2 regions of the Promicromonospora sp. NPDC057138 genome follow, and region 2 is predicted to be linked to the other one. Evidence: riboswitches for the same ligand, from Rfam matches in the RefSeq annotation. Region 2 holds a riboswitch; the other holds the start of a gene.
What was found. A riboswitch is a leader RNA that binds a small molecule or an ion and turns the genes downstream of it on or off. The one in region 2 is predicted to bind FMN.

Region 1: another riboswitch for FMN. It lies ahead of pnuC (nicotinamide riboside transporter PnuC); the one in region 2 lies ahead of ribD (bifunctional diaminohydroxyphosphoribosylaminopyrimidine deaminase/5-amino-6-(5-phosphoribosylamino)uracil reductase RibD).

The regions. Positions count from the first base shown of each region.
Region 1 is NZ_JBHUUX010000030.1:22,613-38,025, reverse strand. Features, by position in the region: gene ACFT2C_RS16920 (ATP-binding cassette domain-containing protein) at 1-525, opposite strand, end outside; gene ACFT2C_RS16915 (TetR family transcriptional regulator) at 595-1,257, opposite strand; gene ACFT2C_RS16910 (LLM class F420-dependent oxidoreductase) at 1,383-2,309, opposite strand; gene ACFT2C_RS16905 (hypothetical protein) at 2,369-2,563, shown strand; gene ACFT2C_RS16900 (TetR family transcriptional regulator) at 2,634-3,383, shown strand; FMN riboswitch at 3,463-3,600, shown strand; gene pnuC (nicotinamide riboside transporter PnuC) at 3,714-4,400, shown strand; gene ACFT2C_RS16890 (acyl-CoA dehydrogenase family protein) at 4,493-5,713, shown strand; gene ACFT2C_RS16885 (histidine kinase) at 5,849-7,249, shown strand; gene ACFT2C_RS16880 (response regulator) at 7,237-7,896, shown strand; gene ACFT2C_RS16875 (DUF4097 domain-containing protein) at 7,896-8,849, shown strand; gene ACFT2C_RS16870 (Nramp family divalent metal transporter) at 8,857-10,086, opposite strand; gene ACFT2C_RS16865 (hypothetical protein) at 10,188-11,504, shown strand; gene ACFT2C_RS16860 (glycosyltransferase family 4 protein) at 11,665-12,810, shown strand; gene ACFT2C_RS16855 (glycosyltransferase) at 12,812-14,059, shown strand; gene ACFT2C_RS16850 (NAD(P)-dependent oxidoreductase) at 14,089-14,991, opposite strand; gene ACFT2C_RS16845 (NAD(P)-dependent oxidoreductase) at 14,988-15,413, opposite strand, start outside.
Region 2 is NZ_JBHUUX010000006.1:165,708-181,120, forward strand. Features, by position in the region: gene ACFT2C_RS06560 (primosomal protein N') at 1-1,580, shown strand, start outside; gene ACFT2C_RS06565 (HAD family hydrolase) at 1,577-2,248, shown strand; partial or broken gene fmt (methionyl-tRNA formyltransferase) at 2,346-3,260, shown strand; gene ACFT2C_RS06575 (RsmB/NOP family class I SAM-dependent RNA methyltransferase) at 3,446-5,104, shown strand; gene ACFT2C_RS06580 (alpha/beta fold hydrolase) at 5,193-5,924, shown strand; gene ACFT2C_RS06585 (DUF1761 domain-containing protein) at 5,949-6,377, opposite strand; gene rpe (ribulose-phosphate 3-epimerase) at 6,418-7,080, shown strand; gene ACFT2C_RS06595 (sensor histidine kinase) at 7,345-8,655, shown strand; gene ACFT2C_RS06600 (response regulator) at 8,715-9,374, shown strand; gene ACFT2C_RS06605 (DUF2306 domain-containing protein) at 9,545-10,198, shown strand; FMN riboswitch at 10,258-10,392, shown strand; gene ribD (bifunctional diaminohydroxyphosphoribosylaminopyrimidine deaminase/5-amino-6-(5-phosphoribosylamino)uracil reductase RibD) at 10,510-11,610, shown strand; gene ACFT2C_RS06615 (riboflavin synthase) at 11,610-12,308, shown strand; gene ribB (3,4-dihydroxy-2-butanone-4-phosphate synthase) at 12,305-13,855, shown strand; gene ribH (6,7-dimethyl-8-ribityllumazine synthase) at 13,852-14,337, shown strand; gene ACFT2C_RS06630 (hypothetical protein) at 14,508-15,125, shown strand; gene ACFT2C_RS06635 (phosphoribosyl-ATP diphosphatase) at 15,203-15,413, shown strand, end outside.

The DNA of each region.
Region 1 (15,413 bases), on a different contig from region 2:
GGGGTCCAGCCCCGACGTTGGCTCGTCGAGGACCAGCAGCTCCGCGTCGGCGCTCAGGGCAGCGACCAGGGCGACCTTCTGCCGGTTGCCCTTCGAGTAGGTGCCGGCCTTCTTGGTGGGGTCGAGCTCGAAGCGCTTCAGCATGCGCTCCTTGCGCCTCCTGTCGACCTGCACACCACGGAGCCGCAGCAGGAGGTCGATGGCCTCACCACCGGTCAGCTTCGGCCAGAGCGTGACGTCGCCCGGCACGTAGGCGAGGCGCTGATGCAGGTCGACCGCCTGGGCGAACGGGTCGCCGCCCAGCAGGCTGGCGTGCCCGGCGTCGGGCCGCAGCAGGCCGAGCAGGACGCGGATGGTGGTGGACTTGCCGGCCCCGTTGGGGCCGAGGAAGCCGGCGACCTCTCCGGGCCGGACGACCAGGTTCAGGCCGTCGAGCGCCTTGACGGTGCCGAACGACTTGTGCAGGTCCCGGACCTCAACAGCCGGGATGGAGGACGGTGTGCTGTTCAGTGCGGTGCTGGTCATGATCGCTTCGCTCTCTGACGTCGGTATGGGGACGTGACAGGGCAGCGCGCTTCCGACCGCCGATACCGGTCAGTCCGGGAGCGGCACTGCCTCGCGCGACGGCGGGTCGGGCACGTACATGAGGTACTCGTCGAGCATGCGACGGGAGGTGAGGAAACCCTCGGTGAACAGCTCCAGCATGGGCAGGTAGCTGTTGGTGACGTAGCCGCGGACGATCGCGCCGAGGTCGCTCGGGTCCGACGGCGGGCTGAGCGTCACCTCGAGCAGCAGCGCACCGAGGGAGGACAGCGTGAGGTAGCGGGCCCGCGCGGCCTCGTCCCGGCTGGGCACGACCACGCCCGCCGCGACGCCGTCCCGTGTGTACTCCACGGCGTCGTCGACCATGTGGTCGATGAACTCGCGGGCCAGCGCGCCGCCGTCCTGCATGGACCGCAGGACGTACCCGACGATGGGCGCGTTCTCCTCGGCGGCCGCGAACTTGTGGAAGAAGCTCTGGCCTGCCGCGGCCTCGGCGACGTTCTCGCGCTTGAGCCGGCGGATCACGCCGAGCAGGTGCTCGTCGCACTCGGCGCGGAGCTTGTCCTTGGAGCCGAAGTGGTGCATCACGAGGCCGGCGCTCACCCCGGCGTCGGACGCGATGGATCGGACCGACGCCCCAAAGCCCTCCACCGCGAACCGGGAGATCGCGGCGTCGCGGATCCTGGCCCGTGCGGTGAGGTCGGCTGAACGCATGTTCAACATGCTAACCACGCGTTCAGCCCACTGTCCAGACTGTCATCCGCCCGTAGAGCGAGAACGGGGTTGTGTTCCTCAGGAGACCCCTGCGGAACACAACCCCGTTCTCACCACTCCCAGGCTCAGCCCAGCTGGGTGCGGACCTCGCGGGCTATCAGGTCCAGGTGGTCCAGATCCGCCAGGTCGAGGATCTGGAGGTAGACGCGCTGGATTCCCGCCGCCTCGAGGGTCTTGAGGCGGTCCGCCACCTCGGCGACCGTCCCGGCGATACCGTGCTTGCGCAGCTCGGCGGGCTCACGGCCGATCGCCGCGGCACGCTTGGCGAGCTCGGCCTCGTCCTGCCCGACGGCGGCGACCAGTGCCACCGACTGGACCATCGACTCGGGCCCGCGCCCGGCGTCGGACAGCGCCTTCTCGATCACCTTGATCCGCGGGCCGACCGTGTCGATCTTCGGGAAGGCCTGGTTGTACTCGTCGCCGTACTTCGCCGCGAGGGCGGGCGTCCGGCGTGCGCCGCCGCCACCGACGAGCACGGGAATCTTCGTCTGCGTGGGCTTGGGCAGGGCCGGTGAGTCCGTGAGCTGGTAGTGCTCGCCGGAGAACGAGAACGTCTCCCCCGCCGGCGTGCCCCACAGGCCGGTGATGACCGCGAGCTGCTCCTCGAGGATGCCGAACCGCTTGTCCGGGAACGGGATGCCGTAGGCGCTGTGCTCGGCCTGGTACCAGCCCGTGCCGAGGCCGAATTCCACGCGGCCGCCGGACATCTGGTCCACCTGCGCCACCTGGATGGCGAGGACGCCGGGGTGCCGGAACGTCGCCGAGGACACCAGCGTGCCGAGCCGCACTGTCGACGTGTCGCGGGCGAGCCCGGCCAGGGTCGTCCACGCGTCGGTCGGGCCGGGCAGCCCGTCGACGCCCATGGCCAGGTAGTGGTCGGAACGGAAGAAGGCGCTGAATCCCAGCTGCTCGGTCGCCCGGGCGACGGCAAGCTGGTCGTCGTACGTCGCACCCTGCTGGGGCTCGGTGAAGATGCGCAGGTCGAGAGTCATGTTTCCTCTGGGCTAGGTGGCGGCGGTCACGATCGTCCGCAGCAGACTACGCTCGCTGCGTGACCGGGATCCGTTGGGGAAGTCTCGCCACCGTCGTCGTCGGCGGGGTGATTTTTTTGGTGTGTCTCGTGGGCGTCGTGCTCGGTCACCCGTGGTCGGCCGTGCCGGGCGTTCTCGGCCTGCTGCTGGCGATTCGCGAGGTGCGCTACCTGCGCAGACTGCGGTCCGGCAAGATCGCCGCCCGGGAAAATTAGCGCCATGAAGGTCACGGATCGTTCAAGGACTCTTCACGCCAGCCGGGGGCCACGCGGTAGCCTGCCTGGCATGACCGCCGTCCGTACTCACACGCACGCGCAGGCAGTAGACGTTGCGGTGGACCTGTTCACCCGGCAGGGCTACGAGGGAACTACCGTCGAGGAGATCGCCGACGCCGCGAAGGTCAGCCGCGCGACGTTCTTCCGCCGGTTCCGCTCGAAGGAGGACGTGGTCTTCGCCGACCACGAGCTGCTGCTCGAGGAGGTGGTGGTCATGCTGGCCGCCACCCGGCCCGACGCCCGCACCAGCGAGGAGTCCGGGCACGACCTGGGCCGCGCCTGGGACCCCGACGTCGACCCGTATCTCGAGGTGTGCCGCGCGGCACGCATGGTGTTCGACCACCACGTGGGTCAGCGCGAGACGTCGCTCGCCCGGTACGCGCTGCTGCAGCAGGTCCCCGCGCTGCGCGACCGGGAGCTCATCACGACGCACCGCTACGAGCGGGCGTTCACGCACTACCTGCGGGACACGCTGCCGCCGGAGCGGTCGACGTCGACGGCGTCCATCGCGTTCGCGGCCTCCGTCGTCGCGGTGCACAACTCGATCCTGCGGCGCTGGCTGCGCAACCCGTCGCTCGACCTGCGGCCCGAGCTCGAAGAGGCGTTCGCGGACCTGCGGCGCGCCGCCGTCCTGGGCGCCACCGGCCAGCCCCCGGCCGACGACGGCGCCCCGCCCGCCCGCCGCGTCATCGTCACCGTCATCGAGGGCAAGGCCGGGCCCGACGAGGTGGCGCGCGCCGTCCGGGACGCCCTCGTCTGAGCTGCGTGACGAACCGGACACTCGCCGGGGAATGAGCACGTGGCATCCTGTGTTCCGCTAGACATCGTGCAGCAGATGCACACGTGCTCCGGGGTCGGTGAAATTCCGAGCCGGCGGTGATAGTCCGCGACCCGGGTCGCTCCTTCGGGAGGGGCCTGGTTGACCTGGTGAAACTCCAGGACCGACGGTGAAAGTCCGGATGGGAGGAAGCACGTGCGGCGCGCGCCGTCGACCCTTCGGGGCCACGGCCGGGCGCCGTCGTCGGCGCCTTCGCGGCGCGCCGGCCCTCACCCCGGAGCCCCTGTGCGGACATACGGAGAGGGAAGAGACATGGACTGGTTCCGCGCCGCCTACGACGCGACGTTCCTGGTCGGCGACCAGCAGATCTACTGGCGTGAGGTCATCGGCAACCTGTTCGGCCTGGCGTCCGCGCTCGGCGGGCTGCGCCGCAAGGTGTGGGCCTGGCCGGTGGGCATCGTCGGCAACATCCTGCTCTTCACGGTCTTCATGGGCTCCTGGTTCGGCGAGACGACCCGGGCCGACATGCTGGGCCAGGCCGGCCGCCAGATCATGTTCATCGTGGTCTCGGTCTACGGCTGGTACCGCTGGCGCCAGACCCAGCGGCTCGGCGGCGCCGGCACGGTCGCGGTGCACCCCCACTGGGCGTCCTGGCGGGCCCGCGTCGGCCTCGTGACCGGGCTGCTCGCCGGCACGCTGCTGCTCACCCCGCTCTTCCGGACCCTCGGCTCGTACGAGCCGGTCTGGGCCGACGCGTGGATCTTCGCGGGCTCCGTGCTCGCCACCTACGGCATGGCCAAGGGCTGGGTCGAGTTCTGGCTGATCTGGGTGGCCGTCGACCTCGTCGGCGTGCCCCTGCTGTTCTCCGCGGGGTACTGGGCGACCGCCCTGATGTACGTGTTCTACGGCCTGTTCACGCTGTTCGGATTCTTCGCGTGGTGGCGCATCAGCCGCCGTGAGAGCGCCGAACCGGGCGACGTGGCGGTCGCGGCCGCCTGATCGCGCCGCCACGCGCCGCCACGCCGGGACCGAGCCAGAGTGAGACGTAGTATCGCTTGACCTGATACCCGGTACCCAGCACCATGGAAGCCATGACTCAGACCCCCGGGGTGACGGCGCCCGACTACGACGTCTCGCAACCGCTCGACATCGACTTCGCCGGCGCCTTCGCCGACGTGACGGCGGAGGAGCGGGCGCACCAGCTCGCCGTCCGCCAGTTCGTGCAGGACGAGGTCCTGCCCGTCATCGACGGCTACTGGGAGCGCTACGAGGTCCCGATGGACCTGGTCAAGCGCATGGCCGAGCTGGACTTCCTGCGCGACGGCGTGGACGTGCCCGGCTACCCGAAGATCTCCAAGATGGCCTCGGGCCTGGCCGCGATGGAGATGTCGCGCGGTGACGGCTCGGTGACCACGATCGGCGGCGTGCAGGGCGGCCTCGCGCTGCGCTCGATAGTGATGCTCGGCTCCGACGAGCAGATCGAGAAGTACGCCGGGCCGATGGCCCGGGGTGAGGTCCTCGGCGCGTTCGCACTGACCGAGCCCACGCACGGCTCCGACTCCGTCGGCCTGGAGACGTCCGCGGTCAAGGAGACGCGCGACGGCGTCGAGGGCTACGTCATCAACGGCGAGAAGAAGTGGATCGGCTTCGGCTCGATCGGCGACATCTCGGTGGTGTGGGCCCGCGGCGAGGACGGCCAGGTCCACGGCTACATCGTGCCGCAGGACACCCCCGGGTACGTCGCGAAGACCATCGAGGGCAAGATCTCGCTGCGCGCCATCCACCAGGCGCACATCGTGCTGACCGACGTGTTCGTACCGGCAGAGAACCTGCTGCCGAAGTCCCGCTCGTTCAAGGACACCGGGCGCGTCCTGTTCGCGACCCGGCTCGGGGTGGCCTGGGGCGCCGTCGGGCAGGCCATCGCCTGTTACGAGGCAGCCGTCGCCTATGCCAAGCAGCGCACGCAGTTCGGCCGGCCGCTCGCGGCGAGCCAGATGGTGCAGGAGCGCCTGACGAAGATGCTGGCGACCATCACGCAGATGCAGCTCCTCGTGAAGCAGCTGACCCGGCTCGACGAGGCCGGGCAGCTCAGCGGCCCGCAGGCCTCGCTCGCCAAGTACACGTGCACGCGCGGCGCGCGGGAGGTTGCGGCGGTCGCGCGCGACCTGCTCGGCGGCAACGGAATCCTGCTGGAGAACCGTGTGGCGCGGCACTTCACCGACATCGAGGCGCTGCACACCTACGAGGGCACCGAGAGCATGCAGGCCCTGATCATCGGCCGCGAGATCACGGGCACGAGCGCCTTCGCCTGATCAGTCGTTGGTCGAGCTTGTCGAGACCTGGGTCTCGACAAGCTCGACCAACGTGCAGGGGTAGGGGTAACCCCACCTGCACGCCGTGGGGTCGCAGCATGTTCCGGGGGCGGGCACCGGCCTAGTGTCATGTTCATGACCAGCGATGCCGGCCCCGCGCCGGCGCCCCAGCCCCGCAGCCTCGAGGACCGGGTGACGCCCGCCCTTGTCTCGGGCCCGGGGTTCTTCCGTGCCCCGTACGACGCCGCTACCGGGCGCGCCTTCGCCGCCCTCGGGGTCGGCTGGGTCTGGCACCTCACGGGCGGCCTGATCCTGTGGACCCTCGTCGTGGTCTCGGCCGCGGCCGTCCCGGCGTTCGGCGTCGGGCTGCCGCTCCTCGCCCTCTCTCTGGTCGTCGCGCGCTGGTTCGGCGCGGCCGAGCGCGCCCGCATCGCCGCCCAGACCGGCGTCGTCATCCCCGCTCCCCTGCCCGTGGGGCACGTGCCGCGGGGCTTCTGGTCGAGGCTGTGGACGCCGATCCGCGACGGCCGCGCCTGGGCCGCCACGCTCTATGCGTTCCTGGCGATGCTGCTCACCTCCGTGTTCTTCGCTGTCGCCGCGGCCCTGGCTGCGGCAGCCGTAGCCGCCGTGGCGTTCGTGCCGCTGGGCCGGGACAGCGCCCTCGCCGGGTGGACCGGCCTGTCGTGGCCGGCCACGGTGGTCGGCGCGCTCGCCGGCGCCGTCGTGCTCGTGTGGGCGGCCGCCGCCCTCGCGCAGTACGGGTCGTACCTCATGGTGCGGCTCGCGACGGTCCTCCTGGGCCCGTCCGCGGCCGACGTCGCCCGTGCCCGCGCCGCCGTCGCCGAGCACGAGACGCGCCTCGCCGAGGCCGCCGCGCACACGGCTCGCGAACGCGCCGTCGTCCTCACCGAGTCGCGGACGGCGGCGGTCTCCGCCGCCGACACCGAGCGCCGCCGCATCGAGCGCGACCTGCACGACGGCGCCCAGCAGCGCCTGGTCGCCCTCGGCGTCGAGCTGGGCGTGGCCCGCCGTCTGGCCGACAAGGACCCCGAGCACGCGGTCGCCGCCCTGGAGCTCGCGCACCGTGAGATCAAGGAGACCCTCGCCGAGCTGCGCGACCTCGTACGCGGCATCCACCCCGCCGTCCTCTCCGACCGCGGGCTCGACGCAGCGCTCTCCGCCCTCGCCGGGCGCAGCCCGGTCCCCGTCCGCGTCGAGGTCACGGGCGACCTGACGCCCGCCGGCTCCGCCGCGCAGGCAGCCGCGTACTTCGTGGTCGCGGAGGCTCTGACCAACGTCGCCAAGCACGCCGGGGCCGACTCGGTCCGGGTCGCGGCGAGCCTGGTGCCCGACGAGCACCCGCAGCGCCTGCGCGTCACGGTGTCCGACGACGGCCGGGGCGGCGCCGAGCCGACCCCCGGCAGCGGCCTGGAAGGCCTGCGCGGCCGCGTCGCCGCACTGGACGGCACGTTCGAGCTCGACAGCCCGCCCGGTAAGGGCACCCGCCTGACCGTGGAGGTCCCGTGCGCATCGTGATCGCTGAGGACTCCGTCCTCCTCCTGGACGGCCTCACCCGCCTGCTCGCCGCCGAGGGCCACACCGTGACGGGCCACGCCACGGCGGACGACCTGGTCCGGGCACTCTCGACGCCCGACGCCGAGCTGCCCGACCTGCTCGTCACCGACGTCCGGATGCCGCCGTCGCACACCGACGAGGGGCTGCGCGCCGCCGTGCACCTGCGCAGCCTGCACCCGGACCTGCCGGTGCTCGTGCTGTCGCAGTACGTGGAGCAGAGCTACGCGACCGAGCTGTTCGCGCGCGGCGCGCGCGGCCTGGGCTACGTGCTCAAGGACCGCGTGGCCGACGTCGACGAGTTCCTCGACGCGGTCGCCCGTGTCTCCGCGGGCGGGACCGTCGTGGACCCCGAGGTGGTCACCCAGATCATCGCCCGCCACTCCGGCTCCGACCTCGACGTCCTGACGCGGCGCGAGCGCGAGGTGCTCGCGCTCATGGCCGAGGGCCGCTCCAACGCCGCCATCGCGGACCGCCTCGTCGTGGGGCTGGCCGCCGTGGAGAAGCACGTCACCAACATCCTGACCAAGCTCGGCCTCCCGCCGGCCGCCGACGACCACCGCCGGGTGCTCGCCGTGCTGCGCTGGCTCGACCAGAACGGATCACTCTGATGAACCAGCTCAGCCCCGAGAATCCCCCGGTCCCCGCGGACGTCGTCGGGCAGCCCGGGCCGTATCCGCAGGACGCCGCCTACCCGCCGGGGCCGCCGCGGCGCGGCGTCACCGGCCGGGTCCTCGGCACCGCCGGCGCGGTCCTCGCCCTCGCGCTGGTCGGGTTCGGCGCCCTGTATCTCGCCGACCTGACGATGTCCAAGACCACCACCACCCATCGGTCCTACGACGCCGTGGACTCGGTCGAGCTCGTGGCCGACGGCGACGTCACCGTCAGCGCCGTCGAGGGCGACATCGAGGTGGACGTCATCGCGCACAGCGGCCTGCGGGAGCCCAGCTACTCGGCGGACGAGTCCGCGAGCCACCTGGAGCTCACCCACCGGTGCGGCTGGGCCATCGCGCTGCCCCACTGCTCGGGCGAGCTCGACGTGACCCTGCCCGCGGGCACGGAGGTGGTGATCCGCACCGAGAACGGCGACGTCGTCGCGAGCGGCCTGGCCGGCGACGTCTCCCTGAGCACGAGCAACGGCCGGATCGAGGCCACCGACGTCGGCGGCGCGCTGACGGCGGACTCCAGCAACGGCGACATCGACGTCACCGACTCCGGCGCCGACGTCGAGGCGTCGACCTCGAACGGCGAGATCGACGTCACGGGCGTGGACGGCAGCGTCACCACGGACACCAGCAACGGCCGGATCACCATCGGCTCCGTGACGGGCGACGCCTCGGCGACGACCAGCAACGGATCGGTGGAGATCTCCGAGGTCGGCGGCGACGTCTACGGCGTGAGCAGCAACGGCGAGGTCACAGTGGTGGGCGACGGCGAGCCGGTGGCCCTGACGATCCACACGTCGAACGGCGACCAGACCATCGAGGGCCCGACCGACCCGGACGCCGCCCGCACCGTCGAGATCCGCAGCTCGAACGGCGACGTCGCCTACCTCGCCCGGTAACCGCCCCCTACCCCGCGAGGGTGAGGTAGAGCAGCGTGACGTTCAGCGCCACGATCACGCCCGCGACCACCCAGGCCAGCACCTGGGTGGTCAGGCCGTTCCGGTGCTCGCCGAGCAGCTCGCGCTCCCGCGTGAGCCGCACGAGCGGGATCATCGCGAACGGGATGCCGAAGCTCAGCACCACCTGGCTCACCACGAGGAGCCAGGTGGGCGAGATCCCCGTCATCAGCAGGACGATCGCCGGCAGCAGCGTCACCAGGCGCCGGGTCAGCAGCGACACGCGAACCTTCAGCAGGCCGGCCATGATCTCTGCCCCCGCGTAGGCCCCGACCGACGTCGACGCGAGCCCCGAGGCCAGCAGCCCGACGGCGAACAGCACGCCCACCACGGGCCCGAGGGTGTCGGTGATCGCGGCGTGGGCGCCCTCGATGGTGTCGGTCCCCGCGTGGCCGGGCAGGTTCGCGGCGGCGAGCAGGAGCATCGCGATGTTCACGCTCCCGGCCAGGATCAGCGCCAGCACGACGTCGATCCGCGTCGCGCGCAGGATTCGGGGCACCGACGTCGACGGCGCGTGCAGGTGGTCCCGGGCCAGCGACGAGTGCAGGTAGATCGCGTGCGGCATCACCGTGGCCCCGAGCATCGAGGCGGCCAGCAGCACGGAGTCCGCGCCGGCCAGGCGGGGCACCAGACCGGCCAGCATGCCCGCCGGGTCGGCCGGGGAGAAGAACAGACCCGCGCAGAACCCGACGGCCAGCACCGCGAGCATCGTGGTGACGACGCCCTCGAAGGCCCGCTGGCCGCGACGCTGCTGCACCGCCAGCACGAGCAACGACACCACCCCGGTGATGACGCCGCCCAGCACGAGCGGCACGCCGAACAGCAGGTGGAGGGCGATGGCCCCGCCGATCACCTCGGCGAGGTCGGTCGCCGCCGCCACGATCTCGGCCTGCACCCAGTACGCGAGGCGGGCCGGGCGGGGCAGCCGGTCGCCGAGCACCTCGGGCAGGGACCGACCGGTCACGACGCCGAGCTTGGCCGACAGGTACTGCACCAGCACCGCCATCGCGTTGGCCGCCACGAGCACCCAGACGAGCAGGTAGCCGAACCGCGCCCCGGCCGTGAGGTTCGCCGCCACGTTGCCCGGGTCCACGTAGGCGATCGCCGCCACGAAGGCGGGGCCGAGCAGCGTGAAAAGGCGTGCGCGGCCCAGGCGGGGCTCTGCGACGGTGCGAGTCATCGGCTCTCCATAGAGTTCGGGTACCCGAACTCTAACTCGCGTACGCTCGAACTTGTACCCATATCGGCCGAGCGCCGACCCCGCGGCGGATCAGTGCAAGGATGTGGCCCGTGCCGAGCGCGTCAGACATTTCGACAACGCCCAAGGCCGTGGGCAAGGACTTCCTGCGGTCCGCCACCCGTGTGCTCTCCTCCTGGCCGGCCCTGTGGATCGGGTTCGCCCTGGTCCACGGCTGGATCATCCTGCAGGCCTGGGTGTTCGGGGGGCAGATCCTCGGCGACGTGAACCTGTACGAGTGGTGGATCCGCAACGGCATGGACGCCGGGTGGTGGCCGGTCTTCAGCTACGACTGGGTGTACCCGATCGGCGCCCTCGCGCCGATGGCGATCCCGGCCCTGCTCGCCGACTCGACGAACGGCTACTACTGGGTGTGGATGGGGCTCGTGACGGCCGCCAACGCCGTCGCCGTGCTGCTGCTCGGGCGGGCCCGCCCGCACGGCCGCGCCGCCGTGTGGTTCTGGCTCGCCTTCCTCGTGGCGCTCGGCCCGATCTGGATCGGGCGGCTCGACGGGCTGCTCGCGCCGATCATCCTCGTCGCGCTGCTCGTCGCCGTCCGGCGGCCCGCGCTCGCCATGACGCTGGCCACGGTGGGCGCCTGGATCAAGATCGCCCCCGGCGCGGTGGCCCTCGCGTTGGCCGCGACGGCGTCGAACGCCAAGGGGTTCCTCCGGAACGTGGTGCTGCCGGGCGCGGCGGTGTGCGCGGTGGTCATCGGCATCGCAACGGTGGGCGGCGGGTCGGACAACGTGCTCGACGTCTTCGGCGAGCAGGGCGACCGCCAGCTCCAGGTCGAGTCCGTCGCCGCCACGCCGTTCACCGTGGCGCGGCTGTGGGACTCCTCGATCCAGGTCGAGTACGACAACGTCATCTACACCTACGAGGTGCTCGGGGCCGGCCCGGACGCCGTCGCGGAGGCGCTCGACATCGCGCTGCCCGTGGCCGCGGTCCTGCTCGCGGCGCTCGTCTGGTGGGCGGCTCGACGCCGGCCCGACCTCGTCGGGGACGTCCTGCTGCTCGGCGCCGCCGCCGAGCTCCTGGCCCTGATCGTCTTCAACAAGGTGGGCTCGCCGCAGTTCATCGCGTGGATCGGGCCGCCGCTGGCCGCGGCCATCGCGCTCGGCAGCCGCAGCCAGGGCACCCGCCGCACCTGGTTCCTGCCGGCGTTCGGCACGCTGATCGTCGCCCGGCTGACGATGGAGATCTACCCGATCCGGTACGGCGAGTTCCTCGGTGGCTGGCCGCTGGCCACAACCATCGGCGCCCTGCGCAACGCGCTGCTCGTGGCGCTGCTGGTGGGCGCCGTCGTCCGGCTCGTCCAGGTCGCGCGGAGCCGTCGGACGACTTCCAGGGCAGGTTAAGGGTCCCCTCAGGGGTGTTCCCCATGCCAGGTGGATGGTGGCTCCGCTACGGTCAGGTCCGTGACATCGTGTGTAGCGGTAACCGTCTCGACGCCACCCGTTCCCCGGTTCGCCGCACGAAGGACTTCGTACGGACATCGACGACCGGCAGGTTCGTAACGTGCGAGTAGCCATCGTTGCGGAGAGCTTCCTCCCGCAGGTCAACGGAGTCACTAATTCCGTCCTGCGAGTCCTTGAGCATCTACGTGAGCGGGGGGACCAGGCAATGGTCCTCGCGCCCGACGCCGATGCCTCCATCGGCCATGTCCCGCCCTTCGTCAGTGGTGCCCCGGTGGTCGAGCTCGGCTCGATCGGCTTCCCCGGGTACCCGGACGTGCGGCTCGTCGTCGGCAAGAAGTGGCGCACCGAGCGCACGCTGGCGACGTTCGCGCCGGACGTGGTCCACCTCGCGTCGCCGTTCATCCTCGGCTGGCGCGGCATCCTTGCGGCGGAGCGGCTCGGCCTGCCGAGCGTCGCCGTCTACCAGACCGAGGTGCCCGGGTACGCGGCGCGGTACGGCCTGGGCGGCTTCGAGCCGCTGCTGTGGAAGCGGGTCAAGGACATCCACGAGCGCGCGACGATGACGCTCGCGCCGTCGACCGCGACGATGCGGCAGCTCGAGAACCACGGCATCCCCAACCTGCGCCTGTGGGGCAGGGGCGTCGACACGGAGTCGTTCCACCCGCAGTTCCGGGACGAGGCGTGGCGCCGCAGGATCGGCGCCGGCCGCGAGATCCTCGTGGGCTACGTGGGTCGCCTCGCCGCCGAGAAGCAGGTCGAGGCGCTGCGCGTGATCGAGAACCTGCCGGGCGTGCGCCTCGTCATCGTCGGCGACGGGCCCGAGCGGGAGGACCTGCGGCAGATCCTCCCGTCCGCCTACTTCACCGGGCTGCTGCGCGGGGCCGAGCTGTCGCGGGCGATGGCGAGCCTCGACGTGTTCGTGCACCCGGGCGAGCTCGAGACGTTCGGCCAGACGCTGCAGGAGGCGCACGCCAGCGGGGTCCCGGTCGTGGCGCCCGCCGCGGGCGGCCCGCTGGACATCGTCCGGCACTCCCACGACGGCTGGCTGTACCCTCCAGGTGACCACGAGGCGCTCCGCGCCCGCGTCGTCGACCTGGTGGGCGACGAACGCAAGCGGCGCGCCTTCGGGGCCTCGGCACGGGAACGCGCCGAGGGCCGGACGTGGCACGACATCTGCTCCGAGCTCATGGGCCACTACGAGGACGCGGTCCGGGTGCACGCGAGAGCCGGCTCAGCGGAGGTATGACTTGCGAATAGTCCACGTCGCCAACTTCTACAGCCCCCGGTCCGGGGGCATCCGAACCGCTATGCACGCCATGGCCGGGCAGTACCTGTCCCGGGGGCACGAACCCGTGCTCGTCGTGCCGGGCAGGCGGGACGGGGTGGCGCACGTGGACGGCGTGCGAGTCGTCGGCCTCGCGGCGCCGCGCGTGCCGTTCTCCGGCGGGTACCGCGCGGTGGTGCAACCCGGCAAGATGCGGGGCCTGCTCGAGACCCTCGCGCCCGACCGGCTCGAGGTGAGCGACCGCACCACGCTCGCCGGACTGGGTGACTGGGCCCGAGAGGCCGGCGTCCCCTCGCTGATGATGCTGCACGAGCGGGTCGACGGCGTGCTGCGGTCCTGGATCCCCGGCGCGGCGGAGGGCGGCCCAGCGGCGGCGTTCGGCGCGGCCGCAGCTCCTGCCCTGGCCGACCGGTACAACCTCGCCACGCTCACCCGGTTCGACCGCCTGGTCGCCACCACCCAGTTCGCCGCCGGCGAGGTCGAGCGCGTGGCTGCGCGCACCCGCGCCGTCCTGCCGCCGCTGTACCGGGTCCCGCTCGGCGTGGACCTGGCACGATTCCGGCCCGACCGGTACTCCGACGAGGCGCGCGCCGAGTACGCGCCGCCCAGCACCGCCCTCATCGTGCTGGCCAGCCGCCAGTCCACGGAGAAGCGGCCCGACCTCGCCATCGACGCCGCAGCGCAGCTCGTGCGGGACGGGCGCCCCGTGCGGCTCGTCGTCGCGGGCTCCGGTCCGCTCCTGCCGAAGATGCGACGCCGGGCCGAGGCCGCGGGCCTGCCGCACCGGTTCCTCTCGTTCATCCCGGACCGCGACCGGCTCGCAACCCTGCTGGCCTGCGCCGACGCCGTCATCGCCCCCGGGCCGATCGAGACCTTCGGGCTCGCGGCGCTCGAGGCGCTGGCGTCGGGGACGCCGGTGGTCTGCAGCTCGTCGAGCGCCCTGCCCGAGGTGGTGGGCACGGCTGGTGCCGCCGCCCCGCCGGACGCTGCAGCGCTCGCCATCGCCCTGCACGACGTGCTGGACCGCGACGTGGACGAGCGGCGCAAGGCCGCCCGGGCGCGCGCCGAGCTCTTCCCGTGGAGCGCGACCGGCGACGCGATGCTCGAGCTGCACTCCCGCAGGGCCTTCGACCTGAGGCCCGAGCCGCCCGCCCCGGTCGTGACCGACCCGTCCGGCCCCATCCACATGGGCAGCGTGGGACGACGGTGAGATGACGCCGCCGGCGGGACGCGAGCGCCTCAGGCTTGAGGCGCAACGCCCCCTGAGCCGCCCTGCGGGCGCATGGCGTCGATGATCCGGGTCCAGTTGTCGCCGCCGTGACCGTGGTCGCGGGCCCAGGTGTAGTAGGCCTGGACCGCCGCGGGAAGGCCGCTGTCCACGCCTACCGCGTCGCTGGCGGCGACGATGTGGTCGGCGGTCGCGCCCATCATGGTGACGGTGCTCAGGTGGCCCGGATGCTCGCCGGCCTCGATCTGCACCCCGGGGTTCCCGCCCACGCTCAGCATCTCGGAGATGCCGGCGAGGGTCCGCATCAGCTCGGGCACAGCGCTCGTGGCGCCGACCCCGCCGGACTCGAGCAGCGCGGTGGCGTGCAGGAGCGAGGCGAGCGAGGTGAGGAACACGTCGAGGTTGGCCTGGTACATGAGCTGCGCCAGGCCCGGGTCCGCGCCGAGATACCGCGGTGTGCCGATTGCGGCCAACGGCTCCCGGGCGTCCTCCAGCACCTCGGCCGGGCCGCTGTAGTAGACGTACGCCGCCTCGGTGCCCACCATCGGCGCGGGGATCATGACGCCGCCGGTCAGGAACCGTGCGCCGTGCCCGGCCGCCCACGCGGCACCCTCGCGGGTCCGCTCAGGGGAGTCCGAGCTGAGGTTCACGACGGTGCGGCCTGCGAGCGCCTCCGTCGCGGAGCCGAGGATGTCGTACATCGCCTGGTAGTCGGTGAGGCTGAGGATGACGAGCTTGCTCGCCGCCACGGCGTCCGCGGGTGTGGCGGCGAGAGTCGCGCCGGCGGCTACGACGTCGGCGGCGCGGCTCGGCGTCCGGTTCCAGACGGTGACCTGGTGGCCCTCGCGCAGCAGGGTGTGGACCATGGCCTGGCCCATCGGGCCCAGCCCGATGAGGGTGACGGGTGTGCTCATCGGAGGGTCTCCACTCGCTCGGTGCGGTCGGTTCGTTCTGTCCGGTCGACGACGGCGGCCCGGTCGGCGCGCAGGCTCTCGTAGAGGCGGGCGAAGCCCTCGGCCCCGTGCCCCGCCGCGATCTGCCGGCTGATCAGCTCCTGCACCGCGGCGACGGGCGCGGGATTGATGCCCTGCTCCTTGCTCGCGCGCACGATGTGGCTGAGGTCGGAGAAGTCCAGGCTCTGCTGGCCGGCCACCGTGTAGTCGCCGCCGTCGATCACCCGGGCGTCGTGGGCGAAGCCCGCCGTCATCGCGCTGATGAACGGCGTGGCACGCTCCGCGAACTCAGTGGCGGTCACGCCGACGGAGCCGACCATCGCGGCGCCGTGCAGAAAGCCCGCGAACATCGTGTACATGCCCGAGAGCATCGCCAGGTCGAA
Region 2 (15,413 bases):
CCGGCGACGACGGCACGCCGCACTGGGCGGCCGCCGTCGCCCAGGCCGTGCGGGCGTGCACGGCGGGCGGGCGCGGGGCGCTCGTCGTCGTGCCGGACGCCCGGGACGTGGCGCGGGTGAGTGCCGCCCTGACGGGCGCGGGGCTGGGGGCGGACGACGTCGTGCGGCTCCTCGCGGACGACGGGCCCGCTCCCCGCTACCGTGCGTTCCTGCGGGCGCTGCGCGGGGCCGCCCGGGTGGTGGTCGGCACGCGGGCCGCGATGTTCGCGCCGGTCGCCGACCTCGGCCTGGTGGTCCTGTGGGGCGACGGCGAGGAGACGCTGGCCGAGCCGCACGCCCCGTACCCGCACGCCCGGGACGTCCTGGCGCTGCGCGCGGAACGGGAGGACGCGGCATTCCTGCTGGGGTCGCCCGGCCGGACGGTGCAGGCGCAGGCGATGCTGGCCTCGGGCTGGGCCCGCGAGCTGGCGGCGGCGCGGGACGTGGTGCGGGCCCGTGCGCCGCGCGTGCGGGCGCTCACGTCCGTGGAGCTCGCGCGCGACGGAGCGGCCGCGGCCGCCCGGCTGCCGTCGGCCGCCTGGAAGGCCGCCCGGGACGCCCTGGAGCACGGCCCGGTGCTGGTGCAGGTGCCGCGGTCGGGCTACCTGCCCGTCGTGGCGTGCTCGCGCTGCCGGGTCGCCGCCCGCTGCGGCCATTGCCACGGCCCGCTGGGCCTGCCGCACGCCGACGGCGCGCCCCAGTGCACCTGGTGCGGCCGGCTCGCGGGCGGCTGGCACTGCGAGGAGTGCGGCTGGACGGGCCTGCGGTCGGTCCGCGTCGGCTCGGCGCGCACCGCCGAGGAGCTGGGGCGCGCGTTCACGGGCGTGCCGGTGCGGCTGTCGTCGGCGTCGGCCCCCGGCGGGGTGCTCGACGCCGTCCCCGCGACGCCCGCGCTCGTCGTGGCGACCCCGGGGGCCGAGCCGGTCGCCGCGACCGGGTACGCCACGGCGCTGCTGCTCGACGCCGCCGTGATGACGGGCGGCACCGGCCTCGCCGCCGGCACGGAGGCGCTGCACCGCTGGCTGGCGGCCGCGTCGCTGGTGCGTCCCGGGCCGCAGGGGCAGGTGCTGCTCGTCGGCGACGGCGCCCCCGGCCCGACCCAGGCCCTGGTCCGCTGGGACCCGGCCGGCTTCGCGGCGCGCGAGCTCGACGAGCGGGCCGAGCTGCACCTGCCGCCGGCGGTCCGGGTCGCCGCGGTGACGGGGGACCGGACGGCGGTCGACGCCGTCGTCGCGCGGGTCGGGCTGCGCGAGGACCCGGGAACGGGGTCGGGCGTGCTCGGTCCGGTCGAGGTCGACCCGGACGCGATGGGGCGCGGACCAGGCGGGCGCGGTGCGGGGGCGCCGTCGGGCAGCAGAGGGGGTTCGGCAGGCCGGATCGCCGTGCAGGCCCTGGACCTGCCCGTACGGACCGTGCTGCGCGTACCGCTCGCCCAGGGCGACGAGCTCGCCCGTAGGCTCAAGGCGAGCCTCGCCGTCCGCTCCGCGCGCCGCGAGGGCGGGACCGTCCGTGTACAGCTCGACCCGAAGGAGATGCTGTGAGTTCTGCCGATCCTGTGACCGACCCGACCAGCCCGACCGACCCGACCCACCCGGCTAGCCCCGCGATCGACACCGTCGTGTACGACTTCGGGAACGTGCTGATCGGCTGGGACCCGTTCGGCCCCTACCCGGACCGGCCGCAGGCCGAGATCGAGGCGTTCTTCGAGGCCGTGGACTTCGGCTCGATCAACCACGCGGCCGACGCGGGGACGCCGTACGCGGTACTGCTGGAGCGTGTGGAGCGCACCCGCCCCGACCTGGTCGCCGACCTGCGCCGGTACGTGGAGCACTACGAGATGTCGCTGACGGGACCGATCGAGGGGTCGGCGGAGCTGGTCGCCGAGCTGAAGGGCCTCGGCCTGCGGCTCTACGGGCTGACCAACTGGCAGGCAGAGACCTTCCACAGCGCCGAGCCCGCCGCACCCGCGATCGGGCTGATGGACGACGTCATCGTGTCCGGCCGCGAGGGCATGGCCAAGCCCGACCGGCGCATCTTCGAGCTCGCCATCGAGCGGTTCGGGGTCGACCCGTCCCGCGCCGTCTTCGTGGACGACAAGGCGGTCAACGTGGACGCGGCGCGCGGCGTCGGGTTCCGCGGCGTGGTGTTCACCTCCACGGACGCGCTCCGCAAGGACCTGCGCGCCCTGGGGCTCCCGGTCGCGGAGTAGGCCGAGCGGAGGGGGCCGAGCGTGGTGTGCCGAGCGACACGGCCCGTGCGCACCGCCCCACACCGCGTCGTCGGGCCACCGAACCTAGACTGGCCCGGTGCGTCTTCTCTTCGCCGGAACTCCCGAACCCGCCGTCGCCTCGCTGGAGGCCCTGCTCGCCTCGCGCCACGAGGTCGTGGCCGTCCTGACCCGCGCCGACGCGCCGTCGGGCCGCGGCCGCAAGCTCACACCGAGCCCCGTGCGCGCCCGGGCGGAGGAGGCCGGGATCCCCGTCATCACCGATGTCCCGCGCGGCGACGAGTTCATCGCGCACCTGCGCGAGCTGGAGATCGACGCCGCCCCCGTCGTCGCCTACGGGCACATCCTGCGCCCCGCCGTGCTCGCCGTGCCCCGCCTCGGCTGGGTCAACCTGCACTTCTCCGTGCTGCCCGCCTGGCGCGGCGCAGCCCCCGTGCAGCGCGCCGTCATCGCCGGCGACGAGGTCACGGGCGCCACCACATTCCTCCTGGACGAGGGCATGGACACCGGACCCGTGCTCGGCACGGCCACCGAGACCATCCGCCCCACCGACACGTCCGGCGACCTCCTCGGCCGCCTCGCCATCTCCGGCGCCGAACTGCTCGTGGCCACCCTCGACGCCCTCGAGGACGGCACCCTCCAGCCGCAGCCCCAGCCCGCCGACGGCGTCTCCATCGCCCCCAAGCTCACCACCGACGACGCCCGCGTGGCCTGGACCGACCCGGCGCTCGCGGTCGACCGTCTCGTGAGGGGCTGCACACCCGCGCCCGGCGCGTGGACGGTGCTGCCGGACGGGTCCCGGCTCGGGCTCGGGCCGGTCTCGCCACGTCCTGAGGTCACCGACCTGCTGGCCGGCGAGGTGCGCGCCCTGAAGCGCGAGGTCCTGGTCGGCACCGCCACCTACGCGGTCGCGCTGGGCGAGGTGCGGCCCGTCGGCAAGAAGGCGATGCCCGCGCCCGACTGGGCCCGCGGCGCGGGGCGACAGCTCGTCGAGGCGGGCCTCGTGCTCGACGCGTCGACGTCGGAGGCCTCGGCGACAGGTGCCGCGGTGACCGGTGCCGGGGTGACAGGTGCCGCGACACCGGACGGGTCGGCGACGGGCACCTCGACACCTGACGGCGCGACGTCGGGCTCTGCGACGTCGGGCTCTGCGACGTCGGGCACCACGGAGGTGTCCGCATGAGCGGGTACGAGGGCGACGGCGGCTCGGGCGACAGCGGTTCGCGCGAGGGCAGCGCACGTGGCGGCGGGCGGAGCTTCGACGACGACCGGCGCAACTCCTCCGGGCGCCAGCGCTCCGCATCGCGGTCCCGGGGCGGCGACCGGCCCCGCACCTCGCAGGCGCCGTCCGAACGTCGCAAGCGCACCGACCCGGCCCGGATGGCCGCGTTCGACGTGCTGCGCGAGGTCGACGAGTCGGACGCCTACGCGAACCTGGTACTGCCTCCGCTGCTGCGCGAGCGGCACATCCGCGGTCGCGACGCCGGCTTCGCGACCGAGCTGACCTACGGCACGCTGCGCCTGCGTGGCCGGTACGACGCCATCCTGGCGACCTGCGTGGACCGCCCCCTGCCCGGCCTGGACCCGGCGCTGCTGGACGTCCTACGGCTCGGCGCGCACCAGGTCCTCGGCATGCGCGTGCCGGTGCACGCCGCGGTCTCCGAGACGGTCGGGCTCGCGCGCAACCGCGTGGGCGCCGGGCCGGCGCAGATGGTCAACGCGGTGCTGCGCCGGGTGTCGGAGCGCCCGCTGGAGGAGTGGCTGTCCATCCTCGAGAAGGAGGCGCCGGACGCCCTGACCGGCCTCGCGGCCACCGAGTCGCACCCGCTGTGGATCGCGCGCGCCCTGCGCGAGGCGCTGGTCGGCAACGGGCGCAGCGTGGACGAGATCGGGGACCTGCTGGCCGCCGACAACGCCTCGCCGCGCGTCATGCTGGTGGCTCGTCCGGGCCTGGTGGACGTGTCCGACGAGGATGCCTGGGGCGACGTCGACCTGGTCGCCGGCCGCTGGGCGCCCACCGCGCTGCGGCTGGAGGGCTCGGACCCGTCGGGGATCCCCGCGATCCGGGAGGGCCGCGCCGGCGTGCAGGACGAGGGCTCCCAGCTCGTCACGCTCGCCCTCGCTGGGGTGCCCCTGAGCGGTGCTGCGTCTGGGAGTGCTGCGTCTGCGAGCGCCGCGTCCGACGGTGCCGCGGTGTCGGATGGCGCTGTGCCGGACAGCGGGGCCCGCGAGCGCTGGCTTGACCTGTGCGCAGGTCCGGGCGGCAAGGCGGCCCTGCTGGGAGCGCTGGCCGCGCAACGCGGGGCGACGCTGGTCGCCAACGAGGTGGCGCCCCACCGAGCCCGCCTGGTCGCGGGCGCCCTGGCGGCCCTGCCCGACGGCGTGGTCGAGGAGGTCCGTACCGGCGACGGGCGTGAGGTCGGCGCCGACGAGCCGGGCGCCTACGACCGCGTGCTCGTCGACGCGCCGTGCACCGGTCTGGGCGCGCTGCGCCGTCGGCCCGAGAGCCGGTGGCGGCGGACGCCGTCGGACCTCGGCGCACTCACCGGGCTGCAGCGCGAGCTGCTCGCCTCGGCGCTGGACGCCGTCCGGCCCGGGGGAGTGGTCGCGTACGTGACGTGCTCGCCGCACCTGGCCGAGACGCAGCTCGTGGTGTCGGACGTGCTGAAGAAGCGGTCCGACGTCGAGCGGCTCGACACGCCCGGCGTCCTGCGCTCGGTGGTGCGCGCCGACAGCGCGGCCGAGATCCCGCTGTCGGACCGTGATGACGTGCAGCTCTGGCCGCACGTGCACGGCACGGACGCGATGCACCTGACGCTGCTGCGGCGCACGACCTAGGGCCTGCCTACGATGGGGTGACGGGGGTGCGATGGTGAGCGTTGAGTGGCAGTTGGTCGAGTCAGGTCCGGCGGACGCCGAACACACCGTGCTGTTGCTGCCCGGCGGCATGTGCAGCGCGCGCTCGTATCTGGAGCTGATGCAGCAGCCCAGCCTGTCCGGGCTGCGGCTGGTGGCGGCGACGATGCCCGGACAAGCAGGCGCGCCGTCCCCGGACGACTACAGCCACGAGGCCTATGGGCGAATGACAGCGGACCTCGTGGCCAAGACGGGTGCGGAGGTCGTCGTCGGGTTCAGCCTGGGCGCCAACGCGGCGCTGGAGATGGCGGAGAAGAACCTGTTCACCGGCCCGATGGTGCTGCTTGGCATCAGCTTGTCGTTGCCGGACGAGTCCGCGGTCTTCATCAACGTCATCCGATTGTCCAGAGCGCTCGGCAGCCTGCCGCTGGCGTTGATGAAGAACGCCGCGGAGTCGATGGTGAAGGGCATACCGGTGCCGCCCGAGCGGCGGGCGGAGCTCGCCGCGGACTTCCGCAGGACCAGCACGCGGGACATGCGTCTCGGACTTCGTGAATACCTGAAGTGGCTGAAGAGCGGCGAGGACCACGCCGCGATGCTGTGCCGCTCGGGCGTCCCGACGTGGGTCGTCCACGCCGAGAAGGGCGACGGCGGGCTCACCGGCGCCGAGCGGCGCACGCTGGAGGCGTGCTCCACGGTCAAGGTCGTGACGGTTCCGGGCAGTGTGTTCTTCCTGCCGAACGAGGTACCCGACCAGATCGCGTCTGTCGTCAACGATGCCGTCGGCGCGCTGAACGCGTGATTCCAGAGCCGGAGGTTGCGCGGGTCAGACGCCGGTCGGCGGCCACACCCCGATGATCAGGGCCATGACCAGGATCGTGACCAGCTCGTGCGCCAGGTTCAGGGTGGTGAGCGCGGGCGGGCGGCCCTCGAAGGCGTCGTGCGTGATCATGCGGGCGGCCGTGAACCCGATCCAGAGCAGGACGGCGGTCACGACGGCGGAGGTGAAGAAGCTCCCCTCGTAGAACTCCCACGAGATGTAGACGGCGCCGGCCAGCACCCACGCGGTCAGGAAGCTGACGATGACCGTAATGACGATGGGCCAGATCCCTGCGGCACTGGCCGCCTCGGGGTCCACCTTCGCGAGCTTCATCCAGCGGTTGCCGAACGTCCTGGGCGTGTACCAGAGCGAGCCCACGACCATCGTCGACAGCGTGGCCGCGATCACTGCCCAGTAGTTCACTTCGGGGATCATCTGTGCTCCCGGTCTGTTGGTCGGGTCCTACGCTGGCATCATGGCAGCCCTCATCGCCCCCAGCATCCTCTCCGCCGACTTCGCGAACCTCGAGCGTGACCTCGGCCGGATCGCCGACGCCGACTACGCGCACGTCGACGTCATGGACAACCACTTCGTGCCGAACCTGACGCTGGGGCTGCCGATCTTCGAGCGGCTCGCGAAGGTGTCGCCGATCCCGCTCGACGCGCACCTCATGATCGAGAACCCCGACCGGTGGGCGCCGGCGTTCGCGGAGGCCGGGGCGGCGTCGGTCACCTTCCACGCCGAGGCGGCGCAGGCGCCGGTGCGCCTGGCGCGCGAGCTGCGCAAGCTCGGGTCGCGGGCGGGCGTGGCGCTGCGGCCGGCGACGCCGGTGGAGCCCTACCTCGACCTGCTCGCCGAGATCGACATGATCCTCGTGATGACCGTCGAGCCTGGTTTCGGCGGGCAGTCCTTCATCGACGGCACGCTGCCGAAGATCCGGCGTGCGCGCGAGGCCGTGAGCGAGTCCGGCCTCGACGTCTGGATCCAGGTCGACGGGGGAGTGTCCCGCGACACGATCGAGCGGGCCGCCGATGCCGGGGCGAACGTCTTCGTGGCGGGCTCCGCGGTCTACGGGGCCGCGGACATCCCGGCGGAGATCGCGACGCTGCGCGAGCTGGCGAGCAAGCACACGCACTGAGCCGCGCCGGGCGGGGCAGAGATTGGTCCGCTGCGACCACACGATCTCGCATGGATCCGGGCCAGAGTCCAGGCAAGATCGTGTGGTGGAAGCGGACCTCCCTGACGGCTGTCCGCGCCCGCGCTCTGGTGGATAAAAAGTGTGCCAAGCGCGCCGCAGACCCGGACCACCAACCCTCCACCTCACCACCAGCCCCGAACGGGGAGCCCGGCCTCGTACTTTCGCCTGATCCGGCGGCCCGCCCGGCCCTCGTAGCATGAGCCCGTGTCCGCCATCCGCTCGGTCTGGGACGAGCCCCCGCCCGCTGATCCGCCGGCGCGGGTCTGGCGGGACTGGGCTCTGGTGGGAGTGGTGGTCCCGGCCGTGGTGATCGAGGGCCTGGTGCGGCCCGACCTGCCGTGGCGCTGGCTGCAGGTTGCCGCGGCGCTGGTCCTGGTCCCGACGCTGCTCTGGCGCCGGACGCATCCGCTGCTGCCCGTGGTGGCCACGACAGTGGTCTCGACCGCGGTGATGCTCGTGATGGGGAGCGACGGCGACCTGATCACGGCGGTGTACGGCGCGGTCCTGGTCTACGCGCTGTTCCGATGGGGGAGCGGTCGGCAGGCCGTCGTCGGGGCCGGGCTCCTGGCCGCGGCGCTCGGCCTGACCTGGGCGCTGGGGAACGCTACGGGTGCCGAAACGCTGGGCGGGGCATCTGTCGTCGCGATGCTGGGCGCTACCGGTCTGGCGGTCCGCTTCCGGTCCACGGCCCGGGTGCGCGCGCTCGCGCAGGCGCGGGCCCAGGAGCGCGAGCGCATAGCCCGGGACATGCACGACATCGTCGGACACCACGTCTCCGGCATCGCCGTCCGGGCGCAGGCCGGACTCGCCCAGGCGGAGGCGCGGCGCGGCCGTCGCGGCGGGGGGGACGGCGGAGACCCGCTGGAGGCCGCGCTGCGCGTCATCGAGGGCGAGGCGAAGCAGACACTCGTCGAGATGCGCGCCCTGGTCCGCGCGCTGCGCGAGGACGAGCAGGTTGCGGATGGTTCGGCGATCGCGGCCAGTTCGGCCGGCACGGCCCGGGTCCCCACCGCGCCCGCGGGTCTCAGCACCGGCGGCAGAGCGAGCTCCGCAGCCGGTTCCGGTGCCGGACCCGGCCACAGCTCGAGCACCGGAACCGGCAACAGCCTGAGCGCAAGCGCCGTCGGTCCCGGCCCGCAGGCCGCCGACGTCGTCCGGCTCGCCGCCGGTCCGCCGTCGCCCGTGGTCGTCACGGTTCAGGGCGAGGTCGGAAGCGTACGGGCCGACGTCGGCGCGGCGGCCTACCGCATCGCGCAGGAGTCGGTCACCAACGCGCGCCGCCACGCCCGCGGCCGGACGCGGGTCGACGTCGCCCTCACGGTCGAGGCCGGCTCCCTCCGGCTGCGCGTCTCCGACGACGGGGAGCCACTGACCTCGCCGTTCGTGCCCGGGAACGGGATCGCCGGGATGCGGGTACGCGCCCGGGAGCTGGGCGGCGACGTCACCGCCGGTCCCGTGCCGTCGGGCGGATGGGTCGTGGAGGCCTTTCTCCCGCTGACGGGCGGGCGCCCGTGACCGGCCCGACGCCGGGGCCCGGTCCGGACCGCCCTGGGGACCGCCCGGCGGACCGCGCCCTGACCGTCCTGGTCGCGGACGACCAGGAGATCGTCCGCACGGGCCTCAGCATGATCCTCGGCGTCCAGGACGGCATCGAGGTGGTCGGCGAGGCGGCGGACGGCGCCGCGGCCGTCGAGCTAGCGCGCCGCCTCCGGCCCGACGTCTGCCTGTTCGACATCCGGATGCCCGTGCTCGACGGCATCGAGGCGACCCGGGCGCTGGCCGGCCCGGGAGTCGTCGATCCGCTCGCCGTCGTCGTCATCACGACGTTCGACCTGGACGAGTACGTCTACGCGGCCCTCCGGGCGGGCGCGCGGGGCTTCCTGCTCAAGGACGCCGGCCCCGCGCTCCTCGCCCAGGCCGTGCGCGCCGCCGCCGTCGGCGACGCCTTGATCGCGCCGAGCATCACGACACGCCTGCTCAGGGCCTTCGCCGACGTCGGACCCGCCGCGCCACCCGCGCAGCCCCTCGACCCGCTGACCGCGCGCGAGGAGGAGGTGCTCCGGGCCGTCGCACGCGGCCTGACCAACACCGAGATCGCGCGCGAGCTCTTCGTCACCCTGAGCACCGTCAAGTCGCACGTCGCGAACCTCATGACGAAGGTCGGAGCGCGCAACCGCGTCGAGGTCGCGCTCTGGGCCTACGACACGGGGCGCGTGCGGACCGGCGGCTCCTGAACTGAGCCTGACCGGGTTGGTCCCGACTGGGTTGGTCCCGACCAGGTCGTTCCCGACCCGGCTGGTCCTGACCGGGCTCCGGCCCCGTAGCACGGCTCGTACTTTCGGCCGGGAGCAGCCCGGTCCACGGGCCCATGACCAGCCCGTACCCAGCCAGGCACGCTCGACACATGACAATCTCCCAGACGACGACCAAGCCCACGAGTCGTCGCGAATGGCTCGTCCCGGCGGGTCTGCTCCTCCTGGCGGCCGTCCCGGCACTCGCCGGATCCGTGCGGCTCACCGAGCTGGCCTCGGATCCCGTGGTCACCGCGGAGAACGCGCGCTTCGTGGCCCAGCCCCTGCCTGTCATCGTGCACATCATCTGCGTGACGACCTACAGCTTGCTCGGCGCGTTCCAGTTCGTGCCGAGCCTGCGCCGACGACGCTGGCATCGGCTCGCCGGCCGGGTCCTCGCGCCGGCAGGCCTCGGCGTCGCGCTGACCGGCCTCTGGATGACCACGTTCTACGACCTGCCGGCCCACGACAACCTGGTCGTCAACGGGGCGCGCTACGTGGTCGGCACCGCCATGGCCGTGTCGATAGTCCTGGGTGTGCGGGCGGCGCTGCGCCGCGACTTCGTGAGCCACCCGGCCTGGATGATGCGGGCGTACGCGCTGGCGATGGGCGCCGGGACGCAGGCGCTGCTGCTCGGGCCGTACATGGCCATCGTCGGCACCATGAGCACGGCGGCCTACGCGACCGGGATGGTCGCGGCCTGGGTCATCAACGTGGCCTTCGCGGAGTGGCTGATCCGACGGCGCAGGACGAGCGGCAGGGTGTGACGCAGACCATGGCCGGGGCTCTCGCGAGTTGTGGCATGCTGACAGGCAGCAGTACGCACACACGTGCTCCGGGGTCGGTGTAATTCCGAGCCGGCGGTGACAGTCCGCGACCCGCGTCTCCCGCAAGGGGGACCGGTTGACCTGGTGGAACTCCAGGACCGACGGTGAAAGTCCGGATGGGAGGAAGCACGTGCGGCGCCGCCGTCCCCTGGGGCGGGTGTGCCGTGACGTCGTGCGCGCGGGCAGGGCCTTCAGGCCTGGTCCGCGTACCCGTCGTCCACCCCGGAGCGCCGAAGCTCGGGGAGGACAGCATGACTCAGGCACCGCAGGGCCGCGCCGTGGCGCGCGCGGCGACGCTCACCGCACCGCCCACCGCACCGCCCGCCGTCGAGGCAGCCATGCGCCGCGCCCTCGCACTGGCCGCGCAGGGCCCGGCGTACGGCCCGAACCCGCGCGTCGGCTGCGTGCTCCTCGACCCGGGCGGCCGCCCGGTCGCCGAAGGCTTCCATCGCGGCGCCGGCACGCCCCACGCGGAGGCGGCGGCGCTGGCCGCGGCCCGGGCGCAGGGCATCGACCCGCGGGGCACGACGGCGGTGGTGACGCTCGAACCGTGCGCCCACCAGGGCCGCACCGGGCCCTGCGCGGACGCCCTGATCGAGGCCGGCGTCGCCGTCGTGCACGTCGCGGTCGGCGACCCGAATCCGGTGGCGACGGGCGGAACGGCCAAGCTGCGGGCCGCGGGGATCGAGGTCACCATGGGCACCCTCGCGGACGAGGGCGAGGAGCTGCTGCGCCCCTGGCTGCACGCCGTGCGCACCGGGCGCCCCTACGTGACGCTGAAGCTCGCCACCAGCCTGGACGGCCGGGTCGCCGCCGCCGACGGCACCAGCCGCTGGATCACCGGCCCGCAGGCCCGCACGCACGCCCACACCATCCGCGCGCAGGTCGACGCGATAGCCGTCGGCTCGGGGACCGCCCTGACCGACGACCCGTCGCTCACCGCCCGGACCGTCGACGGCGGCCTCGTCGGGCACCAGCCGCTGCGGGTGGTGCTCGGCCGCCGCACGGTGCCCGACGACGCCCGCCTGCGCGGGCCCGGCGGCCCCCTGCTGCAGCTGCCCGGCCACGATCTGGACGCAGCGCTGCGGGAGCTCGCCGAGCGCGAGGTGCGGCACCTGCTCGTGGAGGGCGGGCCCACCCTGGCCACGGCCCTGCTGGCCGCAGACGCGGTCGACGAGCTCCACGCCTACGTCGCCCCGGTGCTGCTCGGCGCGGGCGCCACCGCCGTCGGCGACCTCGGCGTGACCACCATCGGCGAGGCCGCGCGCTTCGCCACCCACGACGTGACCCGGCTGGGCGACGACATGTTGCTGGTCGCGCACACCGTCGCGCACACCAAGGAGGAGATCTGATGTTCACCGGAATCGTTGAGGAGCTCGGCTCGGTCGTCGCGCTCGACCGGCCCGGCGGCGACGCCGGCTCCGACGCGGGCGCAGCGCCCGACGCCGTCCTGACCGTCGCGGGCCCGCTCGCCACGTCGGACGCCCGGCCGGGCGACTCGATAGCCGTGGACGGCGTGTGCCTGACCGTCACCTCGGTGCTGCCCGGGGCGGACGGGAACGGCGGCGCGTTCGTCGCCGAGGTGATGCCGGAGACCCTCCGCCGCACCTCGCTCGGCGCCCTCGTCCCGGGCACCCCGGTGAACCTGGAGCGCGCGCTCCCGGCGGACGGCCGGCTGGGCGGGCACGTGGTCCAGGGGCATGTCGACGGCGTCGCGACGCTGGCGCGCCGCACCCCCGGCCCGCGCTGGGACGACCTCGAGTTCTCCGCGCCCGCCGCCCTGACCCGGTACGTCGCGGAGAAGGGGTCCATCGCGCTGGCGGGGGTCTCGCTGACCGTGACCTGGGTGTCGGACGACGGCTTCGGCGTGTCGCTCATCCCGACCACGCTCGCCGCGACGACGCTCGGCCGGCTCGTCCCGGGCGACGTCGTGAACGTGGAGGTCGACGTGCTCGCGAAGTACGTCGAGCGGCTGATGGCGACCGGTGCGGTCGCCCAGCCGGCGACGACGGCCGCCGTCGGCGACCTGGCGACCGGAGCGGCACGATGAGCGCGGGCAGCACCGTGCGCGCCGCGGATGTCGTGGGCCCTGTGGACGCTGCGGACGAGAACTCAGCCTCGGCCGGTACGAGCGCCGTCGTCCCGGGGACCCCGGGTGAGCCGGGCACGGGCGTGGTGGAGCGCGCCCTCGCCGAGCTCGCCGCCGGGCGACCGGTCCTCGTGGCCGACGACGCCGGCCGGGAGAACGAGGTGGACGTCGTCCTCGCCGCGAGCGCCGCGACGGCCGAGTGGGTGGGCTGGACGGTCCGGCACTCGTCGGGCTACCTCTGCGCGCCGATGCCCGCGCACCGCGCGGACGCGCTGGAGCTGCCGCTGATGGTCGAGCGCAGCGAGGACCCGCGGGGGACGGCATACACGGTGTCGGTGGACGCCGCCGTGGGCGTGACGACGGGAATCTCCGCGGCGGACCGGGCGCGGACGCTGCGGGTGCTGGGCGACCCGGCGTCGGGCGCGCGGGACCTGATCCGGCCCGGGCACGTGCTGCCGCTGCGGGCGCGCGCGGGCGGCGTGCTGGAGCGCGCGGGGCACACGGAGGCCGCGGTGGACCTGGTGCGCCTCGCCGGCAGCGCGAGTGATGGTGCTGGCGCCGGGGACCTGGGCGAGGTGGGCGCCATCGCCGAGCTCGTCCGGGACGACGGCGCGGTGATGCGGCTGCCCGAGGCCCAGGCCCTGGCGCGGGAGGCGGGCCTCGTGGTGCTCACGGTCGCCGATCTGGTGGCGTGGCGCCTGGCGCACGACCCGCTGCCGTCTGGTGGCGCGACGCTGTCCGGTGGCACGACGCCGGTCAAGGCCCGGGTGCACCGGGTCGCCGAGGCGTCGCTGCCCACGCGGTACGGCGACTTCCGGGTCGTGGCGTACCGGGACCTGGTCTCGGGCGCGGAGCACCTCGCGCTGACGCCGGTGGCGCTGTCCGGCCCGCGGCGCGAGGCGCCGGCACGAGGCTCGGCCCACGGCCGGCTGGTGCGCGTGCACTCGGAGTGCCTGACGGGCGACGCCCTGGGCTCCCTGCGCTGCGACTGCGGCCCGCAGCTCGAGGCGTCGTTGGCGGCGGTGGCCGCCGAGGGCGGCGCCGTCGTGTACCTGCGAGGTCACGAGGGCCGGGGGATCGGCCTGGCCGCGAAGATCCAGGCGTACGCGCTGCAGGACACGGGCCGGGACACCGTCGAGGCGAACGTGGACCTCGGGCTGCCGGTGGACGCGCGGGAGTACGGCGCGGCGTCGGCGATCCTGGCGGACATCGGGCTGGACGGCGTGACCCTGCTGACGAACAACCCGGAGAAGGTGACGGGCCTGCGCGAGGCGGGTACGGACGTCGTCGGGCAGCGGGCGCTGGTGGTGGGGCGCGGCGTGCACAACCACCGGTACCTCGAGACTAAGCGGCTGGTGCTGGGGCACCGCATCGACCGGCCGGACGCCGGCGAGCCCGTCCTGAACGATCTGAACGATCTGAACGACCTGAGCGTGAACGGCTTGAACGGCTTGAACGGCCTGAAGAACGTGAACGAGCTCGACGAGGAAGAAGGAGCGTGCGCATGAGCGGGGCCGGAGCACCGAAGGTGACAGTGGACGGGACGGGCCTGCGGGTCGTCGTGATCGCGGCGAGCTGGCACGAGCAGGTGATGGACGGGCTGCTGGCCGGCGCCCGCCGGGCGCTGCGGGCCTCGGGCGCGGACTGGACGGAGGTGCGGGTGCCGGGCTCGTTCGAGCTCCCCGTGGCCGCGGCACGCGCGGCGGCCGGGGGAGCGGACGCCGTCGTCGCGCTCGGGGTGGTGATCCGCGGCGGGACGCCGCACTTCGAGTACGTGTGCTCGGCCGCGACGTCGGGCCTCACGGACGTGAGCGTGCGTACCGGCGTGCCCGTCGGGTTCGGGGTGCTGACGTGCGACGACGAGGCGCAGGCCCTGGACCGGGCCGGGCTGGAGGGCTCGCACGAGGACAAGGGCGCGGAGGCGGTGGAGGCGGCGGTCGCCACGGCGGTGACGCTGCGCGATCTGGTGGTCTCTCCAGTCCTGCGTTAATAGTGTGCCAAGCGTTCTGAACGACACCCAAGGCACCGCCAACCACCGAACCAGAGCCTGCAAGAACCGGCCCCTCGGCACATGAAGGAGATATGAGAACCTCATGTGCCCGGTGGTCGGCATCGCGGATGGCATCAGGATCGGTATCGCGGCGTGTGTCGCGGTCGGCCATGACGACGGCGGTCGTCGTCGCCGTCATGGCGACTGCGACGGCGGGCGGGCTCGCCGGCTGCGCGGCGGCGGAGCCGGCCGGGGGAGCGGAGCCCTCGGGCACGGCGGAGACCCTGGGCGTGACGCAGGACCGGGCGCAGGGCCCGATGGACCCGCCCGGCGTCGCCTGCGTCGACTGGGTGTTCTTCGAGACCCCGGCCGAGGCGGCGTCCGACGCCGGGGCTGTGGTCCGAGGGACCGTCGTGGAGCAGGACGGCACCGCGCAGATGTACGGCGTCGACGCCCACCGCTGGCTGGTCACCGTCGAGGAGGTGCTCGAGCGGCCGGATCCGCCGTCGGGCCGCCCGCAGACCCAGCCCGAGCTCGAGGTCGCGCCGGGCGAGCGCATCGCCGTCGTCTCGACGCCGGAGACGTGCAGCGGCGACGCGTACCCCGAGGGCGACCCGCTCGACCCGCCCTCCGGCGTCGGCGGCGCGGACGGCTCCGTGATCGTCCTGCTGTCCGCAGCGTCCGGGGAAGAGGGCGCGGCCGACGACTACTCCCTGATCACGCCGTTCCAGGGCGTCATCACCCCCGTGGCCGACGGCAGTCTGCCGTCGAAGTGGCCGACGCCATAGCGTCCACGGGGCGGCGACATGGCCGCCACGTGGACGACGGCGGGTAGTGCCCCCGATGCCCGACTAGTCTGAGCCTCGTGAAGACCTTCGAGACCCTGTTCGCCGAGCTGACCGAGAAGGCCGAGACCCGTCCGGCGGGTTCCGGCACCGTGGCCCAGCTGGACGCAGGCGTCCATGCGATCGGCAAGAAGGTCGTGGAGGAGGCCGCAGAGGTCTGGATGGCGGCCGAGTACCAGTCGGATGCCGAGACCGCGGAGGAGATCTCGCAGCTCCTGTACCACCTGCAGG